Regions from separate parts of the Faecalimicrobium sp. JNUCC 81 genome, predicted to be linked through region 1. Evidence: riboswitches for the same ligand, from Rfam matches in the RefSeq annotation. Region 1 holds a riboswitch; each other region holds the start of a gene.
What was found. A riboswitch is a leader RNA that binds a small molecule or an ion and turns the genes downstream of it on or off. The one in region 1 is predicted to bind cobalamin.
Positions count from the first base shown of each region.

Region 2: it holds a riboswitch for cobalamin, as region 1 does, so the genes downstream of both, JNUCC81_RS15655 (ABC transporter substrate-binding protein) here and JNUCC81_RS12645 (ATP:cob(I)alamin adenosyltransferase) in region 1, are expected to answer to the same signal.
Region 3: it holds a riboswitch for cobalamin, as region 1 does, so the genes downstream of both, JNUCC81_RS01700 (energy-coupling factor ABC transporter permease) here and JNUCC81_RS12645 (ATP:cob(I)alamin adenosyltransferase) in region 1, are expected to answer to the same signal.

Region 1 covers NZ_CM132203.1:2,519,120-2,523,812, forward strand. The annotation lists gene JNUCC81_RS12630 (ABC transporter ATP-binding protein) at 1-619, opposite strand, end outside; gene JNUCC81_RS12635 (FecCD family ABC transporter permease) at 625-1,641, opposite strand; gene JNUCC81_RS12640 (ABC transporter substrate-binding protein) at 1,631-2,539, opposite strand; gene JNUCC81_RS12645 (ATP:cob(I)alamin adenosyltransferase) at 2,567-3,076, opposite strand; cobalamin riboswitch at 3,169-3,338, opposite strand; gene JNUCC81_RS12650 (sigma-70 family RNA polymerase sigma factor) at 3,546-4,430, opposite strand.
Region 2 covers NZ_CM132203.1:3,157,221-3,161,913, forward strand. The annotation lists gene JNUCC81_RS15650 (FecCD family ABC transporter permease) at 1-898, opposite strand, end outside; gene JNUCC81_RS15655 (ABC transporter substrate-binding protein) at 909-1,934, opposite strand; cobalamin riboswitch at 2,072-2,253, opposite strand; gene JNUCC81_RS15660 (FAD:protein FMN transferase) at 2,365-3,399, opposite strand; gene JNUCC81_RS15665 (hemoblobin-interacting domain-containing protein) at 3,484-4,693, opposite strand, start outside.
Region 3 covers NZ_CM132203.1:320,124-324,816, forward strand. The annotation lists rRNA gene JNUCC81_RS01680 (23S ribosomal RNA) at 1-175, shown strand, start outside; rRNA gene rrf (5S ribosomal RNA) at 238-354, shown strand; gene JNUCC81_RS01690 (AAA family ATPase) at 463-1,407, shown strand; gene JNUCC81_RS01695 (nitric oxide reductase activation-like protein) at 1,436-3,202, shown strand; cobalamin riboswitch at 3,398-3,579, shown strand; gene JNUCC81_RS01700 (energy-coupling factor ABC transporter permease) at 3,780-4,523, shown strand; gene JNUCC81_RS01705 (energy-coupling factor ABC transporter substrate-binding protein) at 4,492-4,693, shown strand, end outside.

The DNA of each region.
Region 1 (4,693 bases):
TATCTGCTGTATATTGAACTAAATTCAAATCGTGTAATACACCTACAGCAATTTTATTATTTGCTTTAGTCCAATCTTTTAAATGCTCTAAGAGCTCTATTTGGTACTTTAAATCAAGATGATTAGTAGGTTCATCTAATAATATCACATCTGGATTTTGTGCAAATGTTCTTGCTAAAAATACTCTTTGAAGTTGTCCTCCTGATAATTCACTTATCATTTTATCTTTAGAATCTAAAAGACCTACTTTTTCTATGCTGTCTAGTATTATTTCTTTATCTTTTTTACCTAGATTATAAAATGCACCTTTAGAGTATGCATATCTTCCAAGAGATACTGTTTCATATACTGTATACGGAAAATGTATTTGTGAAATTTGGCTCATTAATCCAACTTTCTTAGCCAATTCTTTTCTATTTAATGAAGATACTTCCTTAGAATCTATTTTTATACTACCTCTATAGTTAATTATATTAGCTATAGATTTTAAAAGAGTACTTTTTCCACAACCATTTGGACCTACTATACATAGATTTTCTCCTCTATTTACAGTAAAGCTTACATCTTTTACTATATCTATATCTTCATATCCACTATAAATATCTTTTATTTCTAACATAAAACTCACCTAGCTTTTTTAAAGTATACCCATGCAAAGAACGGTGCTCCAAATATAGCAGTTATAGCTCCTACTGGTAACTCTGATGGAGAAACTATAGTTCTTGCTATAAGGTCTGTTATTACCATTAAACAACCACCAAATACAAATGACATCGGCACAACATATTTATGATTTGATCCAAATATTTTTCTTACTACATGAGGTGCTATTAAATCTACAAATCCTATCGTCCCACTTAAAGAAACAGCTCCTCCTGTAAGTATTGTTGAATAAATGAATAATTTCTTTTTTACTTTCTCAGTATCAACTCCAATTGACTTTGCTTGTTCTTCTCCAAAAGTAAGTATATCCATTTCTCTAGTATATTTAAGAACCCCAAACATACCTATTATAAAAAATGGCATTATCAGACCTACATAAGACCATCCCTTCATGGCAAAGCTTCCCATTTGCCAAAGAGATATGCTTTTTAAATCATTAGAAAATAATGCAGTTAAAGTTGTAAGTAATGCATTTACAAATAAAGATAGTACCATACCACAAAGTATTATCGTATTGTTTGACATTGTCTTATCTATTTTTGATGAAAATTTAATTACCGAATAAACAGTTCCAAGTCCAAATAAAAAGCCTATTATAGGAAGTGTATAAGCTCCTAGTAACGGAACAGAAATACCACTAACTATTATAAGCCCCGCTCCTAAAGATGCACCTGAAGATACACCTAGTGTATAAGGTGATGCCAATTGGTTTTTTAGTATAGATTGAACTACTGCACCACTAGATGCTAGGCAGCCTCCTACTATAAATGCTAGTAGTACTCTTGGTAATCTAAGCTTCCAAACTATTGAAACATTTTTAGGATCTATTCCTTCTCTCAATGATATATTGAATAATTTATTACTAATTACTGATATTGTATCTAAAATATTAATATTAGAACTTCCTATAGAAGTTCCAATACCAATAATTATAAATACTATTATTATGCTTAGTAATACTTTTTTCTTATTTTCCATATTTCTCTGGATAAATTGCTTTAGCCATTTGATTTAAAGCTAATATTATTTTGTGAGATGGACGAGAAGCTGAATTTTTGTCTATTTGGTAAATCTTATTTTCTTTTACTGCTGTTATATTTTCAAAGCCATCACGTTTTTTTATTTCATCAATAGGATTTTCTATGTAATCTACATTTGTTAATATTACGTCTGGATTTTTATCTATCACAGCTTCAGCGCTTGGTGATATCCATCCATTTTCATCTTTGAATACATTTTCAGCGCCAATTATTTCTATCATTTGATTTAAAAATGTTGAATTTCCAAACGTAAATAGGCTTGGAGCTGGTGATATTTCAAAGTAAACCTTTTTCTTATCATTTATAGTTTTTCCTATTTTTGATATTTCATCTATTTGAGATTTCATATCTGATATTAAGGTTTGTCCTTTATCTTGCACTCCTAATATATCAGATATAAATTCTATATCTTTATATATTCCGTCTATACTATCACTGCTTGGTATATAAACAACTGGAATGCCTGACTCACTTATAACTTTAAATGGATCTTCACTTGAGCCTGTCTTATTATGCCCAGATGCTATTATTATGTCTGGTTCTAACCCTATTATTGTTTCTGCATCTGGACTTGAAAAATCTATTTTTGCTAAATCCTTATTAACACCTTTAACATCACTTGAATATTTATCTATTGCAACTAATTTATCACTTAATCCAAGGTCTACTATTACTTCTGTATTTGATGGTGCTGTTGAAATTATTTTGTCTATTTTTTTAGGTATATTTACCTTTGTTCCTTCTCTGTCTGTAACTTCTTTTTTATTATCAGTGCTACATCCAACCATAATAAACATCATAAATACCATTAAAATTGATAAAAACTTTTTTTTCATTTGTTCTCTCCTTAACTTTTAACTCTCTTACTTATAGTTTCTACTTATAAATTCTGTTTCTTCTAAACCATTATCTTTATTAAACTTAAGTGCTAGTACAAAGAAATATCCTGAAAAAAGATTTGTAAAATCAAATAACAAATCATCTACCTTATTTCCTTGTTCCTGATATCTACTTAATAGCCTAACTAATGATTTACATTTACTTCTTATAACATGGCAATATCCTGCTTCGGTGCATCCTTGTGGAAGTATAAATTTATTAAATCTGTCTTTTACTTCTTCTTGAATCTCTAAAAATCTTTTTTCTAGCCATATTAATTCTTCTTGTGTAACTGTAGTCTTTGTTCTTATTGATGGATTTATATGATACATCAATTCATTTATTTTACTAAGTTCATCTTTCATATCGTCATCTGTTATAAATGATCTTAAAAGACCTATAATACTTGAAATTTCATCTGTTAAAATCTCAAAATCACATCTTAAATCTAAAGACTTGTCATATAAGAAAGGGTATGCTAAATATTTGCTCATTTTATTCCTCCTTTCTCAATTTAAATTAAGTAAGATGCTAAATATATTAAGTTTTTATTATTATATTTGCATCTAACACCTTACCCTCAGCAGATATTAGTATATATTAGGCAGTTCTCCCGACTTAACTTCATCCTACGATCTAGCCTTCCCGAAAAATTCAGTGGCATTTAAGATTTCGTCCATATCACGGTTACTGGGGTAGTTTGGAAACCTCATCCAATTCTCTTTTAAGTAATACACCTAATACTTTATATAATTATTTTATAAGACCTACTAGCTTAATACAAGCAATAAGTTTTCTAATAATAATATCTATCAATATAATTATTTATTTTTATTATTTAAATGATTTCCAATGTATTTTATGCTATCATTTATTTTAAGAAGTACCTTTCCATATTTACCCTAAAATTAAAATATAAACCAAAAATAAAGCAGGCAAAATTCACCTACTTTATTTTATAAATTAATAAAAATGTTTTAATTGTTTTAATCTACTTGGATGTCTTAGTTTTCTTATTGCTTTTGCTTCAATTTGTCTTATACGTTCTCTTGTTACTCCAAATACTTTTCCTATTTCCTCTAATGTTTTTGGAGTATCATCATCTAATCCAAATCTCATTCTAAGTACCTTTTGTTCTTGGTCACCAAGTCCTGTTAATAATTCCTCTATTTTTTCCCTTAAGTTCTTTTGCTCTACTTCATGAATTACTACATCTGCAAAATTAGCATCTGATGGTATAAATTCAACTAAACTACTATCTTCGTCTTCTTTTATAGGCGTATCTAATGATACTATATTTTTATCCCTCTTTAATATATCTATAACCTTTTGAACATCAAGGTCACATACTTCTGCTATTTCATCTAAGCTAGGTTCTCTTTGAAGTACATTTGAAAGTTCTTGTTTTTTTCTTTTTACAAAGTTTATTCTTTGATGAAGATGAACAGGTATTCTTATAGTATTTTCACAGTCATCTATGTATCTTGTTATGCTTTGTTTTATCCACCATGTAGCATAAGTACTAAATTTATATCCTTTTTTATAATCGTATTTATCAACAGCTTTTATAAGTCCAATGTTACCTGCTTGAATTAAATCAAGCATATCTACACTCTCTTTTCTGTATTTCTTAGCAATACTTACAACTAACCTATAGTTTGCATTTATAAACTGCTCCTTAGCTTCAGGTGAAGAGTTAATTATTGCTTTTGCTAATTCAACTTCCTCTACTGCAGACAACATTTTGTACTCTTCAATTTCTTTCAAGTACATTTTCATCGCATTCGATGTATTTGATGAATCCCCATAAATATAGTTTTCATAAGTATGTTCTCTTTTAGCCCCCATAATCTAACCCCTTCTATCCATATAGTTTGTTAATTGAAATGGTAAAGTGTCTTTAGCTTCAGTTATTTTTATAATATGATTTGTATTATAAAAAAATTCCATTCAATTTAACTAAAATGTCAATAAATTTATTTATCTAATATTCTACTTCAGACTTCAAATTTCCTTCTTTTTTGTATTATTTTTTTACAGAAAAAAAGACCACACAATATGCAGTCTTTTTTTCTCGAACGACGTTATAAATCCCTTATTAATAAATCCTT
Region 2 (4,693 bases), 640 kb from region 1:
CAAATATCATTCTTACTATATGAGGTATGACAAGGCCTACAAATCCTATCATACCAGATGCATACACTAAAACTCCTATCATCAATGATGTTATTATCAGATACATATGTCTATACTTATGCAAATCAGTTCCTAAAGTAATAGAAACTTCATCTCCTAATAACATTAAGTTTAATGTTCTGTATTGAGTTATAAAAAATATAGTTCCAATTATTATTATAGGTAGTATAAAAATTAACTCTTCCCATTTAGCTCCTGCCAAACTTCCCATAAGCCAAAATGTTATAGTTTTTATTTTACTTGCATCATCCACTATATATACTATAAAGCTCGAAAATGCACTACAAACTGAACTTATTGCTGTTCCTGCTAATAGAAGTTTTATAGAATTTGCTCTTCCTCCAATATTTGATATAACAAGAACTAGTATAGATGCTATAAATGCTCCAATAAAACCAGAAACTCCAATTGCATTACTTCCTAATATTGAACCAACTCCAAACATGACAGCTATTGTAGCTCCTAATGATGCTCCTGATGATACCCCTAATATATAAGGATCTGCTAGTGGATTTTTTACAATAGCTTGCATTACTATTCCCACTACTGATAATCCCATACCTACACATATTGCTAATACAATTCTTGGAAGCCTTATAAGCCACACAACATCATGAATAGCTCCATTACCTAGGATTTCTGATTGTCCAATATTAAATAGTTTATAAAAAATAATATCATATACTTCTTTTATGCTTATATCAACAGAACCAAGTGTAACTGCAAGGCCTACTGATAAAAATAATAGTATTAATAAAAATATAGAAACACCTATATAAATAGGTGTTCCTTTAAATATATTAGAGTTTCCATCTTTAATATAAATTTCTTTTTCCATTATGACTCTCCTAGTTTTTTAAGTCTGGATATAATCCTTTTGCAAAAGTATTTATACCATCAATAGTTCTTATACCACTAGAGTACATATCTCCTAAAGGTATCGCATAAACTCTTTTATTTTTAACTGCATTTAAGCTTTTTAACGCCTTATTTTCTAATATCTTATTTACTTCTTGCTTAGGAACCTTTTCATCTGATCTATCCATGTATACAACAAATATAGAATCTGGATTTAAGTTTATTAAATCTTCTTCATTAATTGCTTTCCCTTGAGGATTTAATAAATTTGCTCCTAATGTTTTTATCATATCTCCACCTAATGAATTCGCTCCATAAGTAATCATTTGATCTTTACCAAACTCAACAATTAAAGTGCTTTGTTTTTCTTTACCTTCTACAGATTTAGATACTTCCTCAACCTTTTTATTTATTTTATTTACCAGCTCTTGAGCTTTATCTTCAACATTAAATATTTTTCCTAAATTTAATATATCTGTTATTTCATTTTCTATTGTTTTTTCATCTTTTACACCACTATTTAAAGACATATATGTATTTATATTGTTCTTGTGCCAATAATCTACTTCACCTAGTCTTTTTTCATCAAATAATGAATACCAACTTAATATAAAATCTGGTTTTTCCATTATTATACTTTCTTTTGATGGTGTAAATTCTTCTAAATATTTCACTTTTTTAAATGCTTCTTTATATTCATCTTTTACATCATGGTCAAGACCTGCTGCTGCAACTATTTTATCTTCTAATCCTAATGCTAACATTGTTTCAATTGAATTTTGATATATAGCTACAACTTTTTCAGGAGCCTTATTAAAAGTTATTTCAACTGGCTCTTTTTTATAATTATAAGTTGTAATAGTTACTGGGTAGTGAGAATCTTTATTTGCTGATTCTTCCACCTTTGAGTTGCTTTTACCTTCATCCTTTTTTTCATTTGTTGGGCTACATCCAACAGCTCCAATTATAAATATGAAGCTTAATAAAAATACCATCATTTGCTTAATTTTTTTCATGTCATCCTCCATTTTGTATCTAAATTATAATTTGTAAAAAATTATAACTGTCTATAGATATAATATAAGGACACTCTCAGTAATGACACTTTATTGATATTTATTTATGTCTTATATCTCTCTTTGTACCGAAGAGTATCGATATTTTAATACTGGCAAGTCTCCTGACTTATAAATCATCGCACTAACTAGCCTTCCCAAATTATAAATTCAGTGACATAGTAAGTTAGCACTCCTTAATTACAGTAGCGGCACTGTGTGGAAATCTCATCCATCTTCCTTTTTAATTCACACTAAAACCAATATTATCCATATATAGTAATAATTTTATTACTTTATATATAATTATAATAGAATTTATGTTTTTTTTCTATATTATTGGGTATTTTAATTAATTATTGTATTTTTATTGAAAACATTGTCAGATTTTTTACGGTTGTAAATTATATTCTTCTGAAGTTAATTTAAACTTTCCTTTTATACCACTTGTAAGATAAACCTTATTATCCTTTGTCACAAAAATAGCTTCTACGTCACTCTTATCATTTACATATTCTAAACCTTTATCAAGCCCCATAGAGAATATCGCTGTCGATAATGCATCACAATATGTAGAATCATCCGATATAATAGAAACACTTTGTAAATTATTTTCTACAGGGTATCCTGTCTTTCTATCTAATATATGGTGATATAGTTTCCCATTATTTACAAAATTTCGTTCATATATTCCTGATGTTACTACTGATTTATTTGCTACATCTAATGCTCCTATGACATCATTTTTAGATTTTTTTCCATCTCTTATTCCTACCTTGTATGGGCTAGAATCAACTTTTTCTCCTATACATAATATGTTTCCACCTATATTTAAAACTGCATGTTTATATCCACTATCTAAAATAATACTTTTTAATTTCTCTCCTACATATCCTTTTGCTATTGCCCCTAAATCAATCATCATACCTTTTTGTTTTAGCATAATAGAGCTTTCTTTTTTATTTAATGATATTTTATCTATATCAACTAAACTCAAAGCATTTTTTATATCTAAATCATCTGGCAAGCTAGCATCTTCAAATCCAATATTCCATAATTTAACTACAGGACCTATTGCTATATCTAAATTTTCATTAGTTTCTTTACTATACTTTATGCCTCGCTCAATTAATTCAAAAGTTTCTTTACTAACGTTTACAAATTCAGTTCCAGCTTTCTCATTTATCTTGTCGACTTCACTTTCTACGTTTTTGTCATTGATAGACATTTTATGATCTACATCTCTTATAGCATTTTCCATTCTTTCAAAAACTTTATCATCTACTTTTTCTTGTGAATATATGCTAATTTTTATATAAGATCCCATAGCGAATACATCCATATCATAGCTACTATATTCTTTTTTCTCACATCCTATAGATAATACTCCTAACAATAATATAACTATTAAATATATTTTTTTCATGCTTCCCTCTCATAATCAATAGTAATACGAAACTATGTGGTTTCGTATTACTATTACTATTATATTTATATATTATACTTAATTTTAAAATGTATAAGTATAGTCAGTGTATCCATCTGATTTTATTGTTACTATATCACCGGAATTTAGCTGATTATATAAATCTATTCCTCCAGAGTAGTTAAACTTATATCCTTTAGTCGGGTTTATCTCTGATGTTTTTTCAATTTCTTCCCCATTTATTTGTACACTAGTTATAGATTCACTCCACCCATTATTAGATGAAGTAAATGTATAACTACCTGTGAACGTATTTTTATTAGATTTTACTTTATTATCAACTAACTGAACATTGTATATATAGTCATTATATCCTTCTGATTTTATAAGTATATTATCATTTATAGATAATGGAACTAATACCGTAACTTGACCATAATCAGCTCTAACTTCTTCATTATTTTTTAATATTTTTCCATTTATACTTACTTCTACATTTTCAGTCCAATTATAGTCTGAATGTGAAAATACAGAATTACCATTATTCTTTTTAGATAACTTTATATTTTCTACTGATTTTTTAGGCACCTTATATGAGTTATCTGCATATAAACTTGATTCTAGAGTTATTTCACTTCCTCCTATTAATTCATTAAATATTATAATTTTATCTTTGTCTAAAATCCAACCATCACTGCTGTATGAATTTGATGCTTTTGTTAAGCTTTTTCCATTAATTTTTATGCTATCAATACTATTTAAATAATCTTTATCATTAGATTTAATTATATTTTTTCTAAACATATCTTTTTCAAATATTATTTCTGGAGCAGGTATTTTTTTTGTATCTACGGTAATTTCTGGCTTAGATTCTTCTTGTTTACCTATTCTTTTATTTATAACAAAATCCTTATAATTATTAGTTTTTATTGTTATTTCATAATTATTTTCCTCATTAAAAACTGTACCTGCTATTTCAATTGAATAGAAATTATCTTTAGATGCAGTATACTCTACATTTTTACCATTTACTAAAATATTTGTTATGTCTTTTCTATACTTTCCATCAGTAACATCTTCTACATCTATTAATACACTTTCATTTTTATTAAATTTATTTGATTCATTTAACTTAACAAAATTAGGTATATCCAGCTTTTCTACACTTTTTATTTCTAATTTTTTAGGAATAAATGATAAGCTAGAATCATCATATTTATTCGCTTTCACTATCATAGTTTGTTGTTGATCTTCTTTATTTTCAAATAATTTATTTCTTAAAACTAAAGTTTCT
Region 3 (4,693 bases), 1.6 Mb from region 1:
AGCTATGTACGGAATGGATAAGCGCTGAAAGCATCTAAGCGCGAAGCCAACTTCAAGATAAGATTTCCCACCGTAAGGGTAAGACCCCAGGAAGACTACCTGGTTGATAGGTCGAAGGTGTAAGTGCAGTAATGTATTTAGCTTATCGATACTAATAGGTCGAGGACTTGACCAATAAATGATTAATTCAATAAATGTTTGCAGTTTTCAGAGTATTAACTCTAAAATAAAAGATTATGTGGTTACAATAGCAAAGAGGATACACCTGTTCCCATTCCGAACACAGAAGTTAAGCTCTTTAGCGCTGATGGTACTTGGTGGGCAACTGCCTGGGAGAGTAAGACGTAGCCACGTAATCTTTTTTATTTTAAACTCCTAGATGGGAGTTTTTTTTATATAAAGAAATAATACATTATATTGTGCTACTATATAATTATACTATTAACAATAAAGGGGATACATATGGAGATAATAGATAATTTAAGAAAACAGGGAATAAATGAGATACTTATTGAAGATGTATTATATTTTAGAAAATATTATAAATTAGAAAATAAATTAGAAGAACGTATTAGCAAATCAAAAAAATATTTTTATGGTAAAGATATTTTGTCTATGAGCATATCAGCAATTTTAGAAGATCAAAACATTTTATTATCAGGACCCAAAGCTACGGGAAAAAATTTATTAGCAGATAACTTATCAGAAATATTTAATAGACCTCAATGGAATACATCTTTTCATATTAATACTGACAGCACGACTTTAATAGGTACAGATACTTTTATAGATAATGAAGTTAAATTAAGAAGGGGATCTGTGTATGAGTGTGCGATAAATGGTGGATTTGGAGTATTTGATGAAATCAATATGGCTAAAAATGATGCAATTGCAGTACTTCATTCAGCTTTAGATTATAGAAGAGTTATAGATGTACCAGGATATGAAAGAATTAATTTACATCAAGCAACTAGATTTATTGGTACTATGAATTACGAATATGCAGGAACTAAGGAATTAAATGAAGCATTAGTTTCTAGATTTATGGTCATAGATATACCAGCAGTTGATGAAGATAAGTTAATGTTTATTTTAAGAAATGAATTTGGCGATGCGGATGAAGAAAAATTAAACCAATTTGCAGGGATATTCTTAGATTTGCAGTTAAAATCTCAAAATGGAGAAATATCTACTAAATCAATAGATTTAAGAGGACTAATAGGCTCTTTAAAGACTATAAGAAGAGGGTTAAGTCCATCTTTAGCAATTAGTATGGGAATAACAAGCAAGAGCTTTGATATATACGAAAAAGAAATGGTACAAGATATAATTAAAACTAGAATTCCTGATAAGTGGAAAAGTGAAGATATATTTCCAAGTATGAATTTAAATAAAGCTTTATTATAAGTAAAAATTTATTTAGGTAGGAGATATTATGAAATGGATATATAGTGATTATGAATTTGAAAACAGAATAAATAATTTATCTTGGACTATATCAGGCAAATATGATGAAGATGTAAGTATTTCAAATCAAGATTATAATTCTAAAGAAGTTGCCATGTATTTTGCTATAATGGCTGGTGCTAGACATAAATACATAGAATGGGATTTAGTAAAAAAATATATAATTAATAGAGTTAAAGGTGGATATGATTTATCTACTATTTTGAGTTTAGTTCAAATTGTATTAAATAAAGTTGTAGAATCGAAGGTTATGATAGATAGGCCAGGAGTAGAAGATATAAGAAGTAAAGCGTATAAAGATATTATCTCTGGGTTTAGTAAGATATACAATGAAGATATATTACAAAAGATTAAATATGCAAATGTATTAGAAGGAATGGGTAAGCATCCGGTAGTAGATGGGCTTACACGAAGAATAATGAACAGCATTAAAGAGATAGATGTAAATAAAAATATAGTAGATATTTTACAAGACATAGATAAAGTATATTTAATGTATTTTGAACAGATATTGCAAGGTGAAGATATTAATAAAGAATATAATTATAAAACTAAAGATAATATAAATTTTGATACATTTTCAGATTTTATGTATGAAGAACTTTATAACAATGAAAAAAATTTTATAGAAAATGAAATACAAGAATTATCATCTTCTATATTAGTTGAAAGCATAGGTGAAATGTATATAAAAGAATCTTCAAACTCAGCCAATAGAGTTATATATGTAGATGAAGAAATGGTTAATAAAATATATGAGAAAATAGAACATTACTATGGAAAATCATATAAAAATAAATCAGAGATAAAAAAGATAGAAAGTAAAAATTGTAGAGGTGTCCATGAGGGATGTAGAATTCATTTTACAGATGGAGTTTTAAGAAGTGAATGTAGTAATGTTGCTCAGATAAAATATGCTACAAGACAAAAAGAAAATAATATAAGTAAATTTAGAGATAAGGTTAAAATTCATAGAAGAAATATAGCCAAATTAAAGGATAGCTTATCAAGAATATTAATAGAAGAGAGTGAAAGTAGCAGAGTATATTCAGATTGTGGAACGGTATATGCTTCTAGAGCATGGAGAGCATCTAGGAGTAATAATAATAAAATATTTTATAAGGATATAGTTAGCGAAAAAGGAAAGTATGTAATAGATATATTATTAGATGCTAGTGGATCTCAAAGCAGGAATCAAGCTAATGTTGCAACTCAAGGATATATAATAGCAAGAGCACTAACTATGGTTGGTATACCAAATAGGGTAATGGGTTTTTCTAGCTTTATGGATTATACAATACTAAAACGATTTAAAGACTATGAAGATTCAATAGATAGTAGTGAAAATATATTTGAGTACTTCTGTGCAGGTAATAATAGAGACGGGTTAGCCATAAAATCTACATGTGATGGATTATTAGAAAGAGGCGAAGAAAATAAAATACTTATAGTTCTAAGTGATGGAAAACCTAATGACGTTAAAATCGGTAAGGATAGAGAAAGAACTATAAGAGGAGAAATGTCTTATAAAGGCAATGTAGGAGTATTAGACAGTGCAAAAGAAGTAAGAATTGCTAGGCAAAAAAGAATTTTGGTATTAGGGGTATTTACAGGTAAGGAAAGTGAACTAGGTTCAGAAAGATTAATATATGGAAAAGATTTTATATACACAAAAAATATAGATCGATTTTCTGATATAGTATCAATGTATTTAAAGAAAATTATTAGGGATTAATAAAAATAGCATATAAAAATTATATTTAGCATAAATTTAAGTAAAATATAATTTCTTATAAAAATAAAAAATTTGTAAAAAATTTGAAAAATAAGAAGGAATATAAAAATATATATAGAATATATTATATAAATGATTAGCCAATAATTTAACAAAGTGTATATATGTGTAATATATAATATGTAATTATAAAAAATAATATAAAATATTATAGGTTCTTGAAGAAAGATTAATAGGGAAAGAGGTTAAAGTCCTCTGCAGCCCCCGCTACTGTAAAGCTAACGAAACTTAAACTTAAGCCACTGTGATTATCATGGGAAGGCTAAGGAGTAGGATGATGCTAAGCCAGGAGACCTGCCTAATAATATTTAAGTAATTTCTTCGGGGAGGGAGAAAGTTTCTTGAAAGTATACAATATTAGTATTGTTAAAAGAAGCCTAACTCAACCGTTAGGCTTTTTTCTATTGGAAATATAATTCCTTCTAGGGTGAAATAAGCTTAAATGCATATGATCAGATAAAATAACAATTTATATGGCGAATCATTAAGTAAATAGCTAAAGAAAGAAGGGGAAATTATGAAAAAACTAAAGCTAATATTAGCATCAGCATTTCTTTTAATCGTATTAAACCCGATTAACTCTAATGCAATGCACATAATGGAAGGATTTTTGCCAATGAAGTGGTCCATTATGTGGAGTGTAATATTCATACCATTTTTATTAATAGGATTAAAATCTATAAACAAAGTAATTAAAGAAGAGCCTAAGAAAAAAGTACTTTTAGCTCTATGTGGAGCATTTGTATTTGTACTTTCAGCTTTAAAAATACCATCATTAACAGGAAGCTGTTCACACCCAACAGGAGTTGGTTTAGGAGCAATATTATTTGGACCAAGTGTAATGGTTGTATTAGGTACAATAGTACTATTATTCCAGGCACTACTCCTAGCTCATGGTGGACTTACAACTTTAGGAGCGAATGCATTTTCTATGGCAATAGTAGGTCCTATAGTATCATTTTTATTATATAGATTCTTAAAGAAGAGAAATGTAAAAACTGGAACTAATGTATTTATAAGTGTTGCACTTGGAGATTTAGCTACATATACAATAACTGCTATACAATTAGCGGTAGCATTCCCTGATCCTTCAGGTGGGATAATGGCATCAGCTACTAAATTTTTAGGAGTTTTCTTTATGACTCAAATACCAATAGCAATAGCAGAAGGTATATTAAGTACTATAATGTATAATTTAATAACTGCAAAAGAAGGGAAAGGAGTTGATTATGATGAATACAAATGCGAAATCAGTGAATAAAACTAATTGGCTATTGCTTTTATTAGCAGTAGTGCTTATTATAACTCCTCTAATACTAAACTCAGGAGCTGAATACGGTGGAGCAGATGGAGAAGCAGAAGACCTAATAGGTCAAATAAATCCAGGATATGAGCCATGGTTTAATAGTCTATATGAGCCACCAAGTGGAG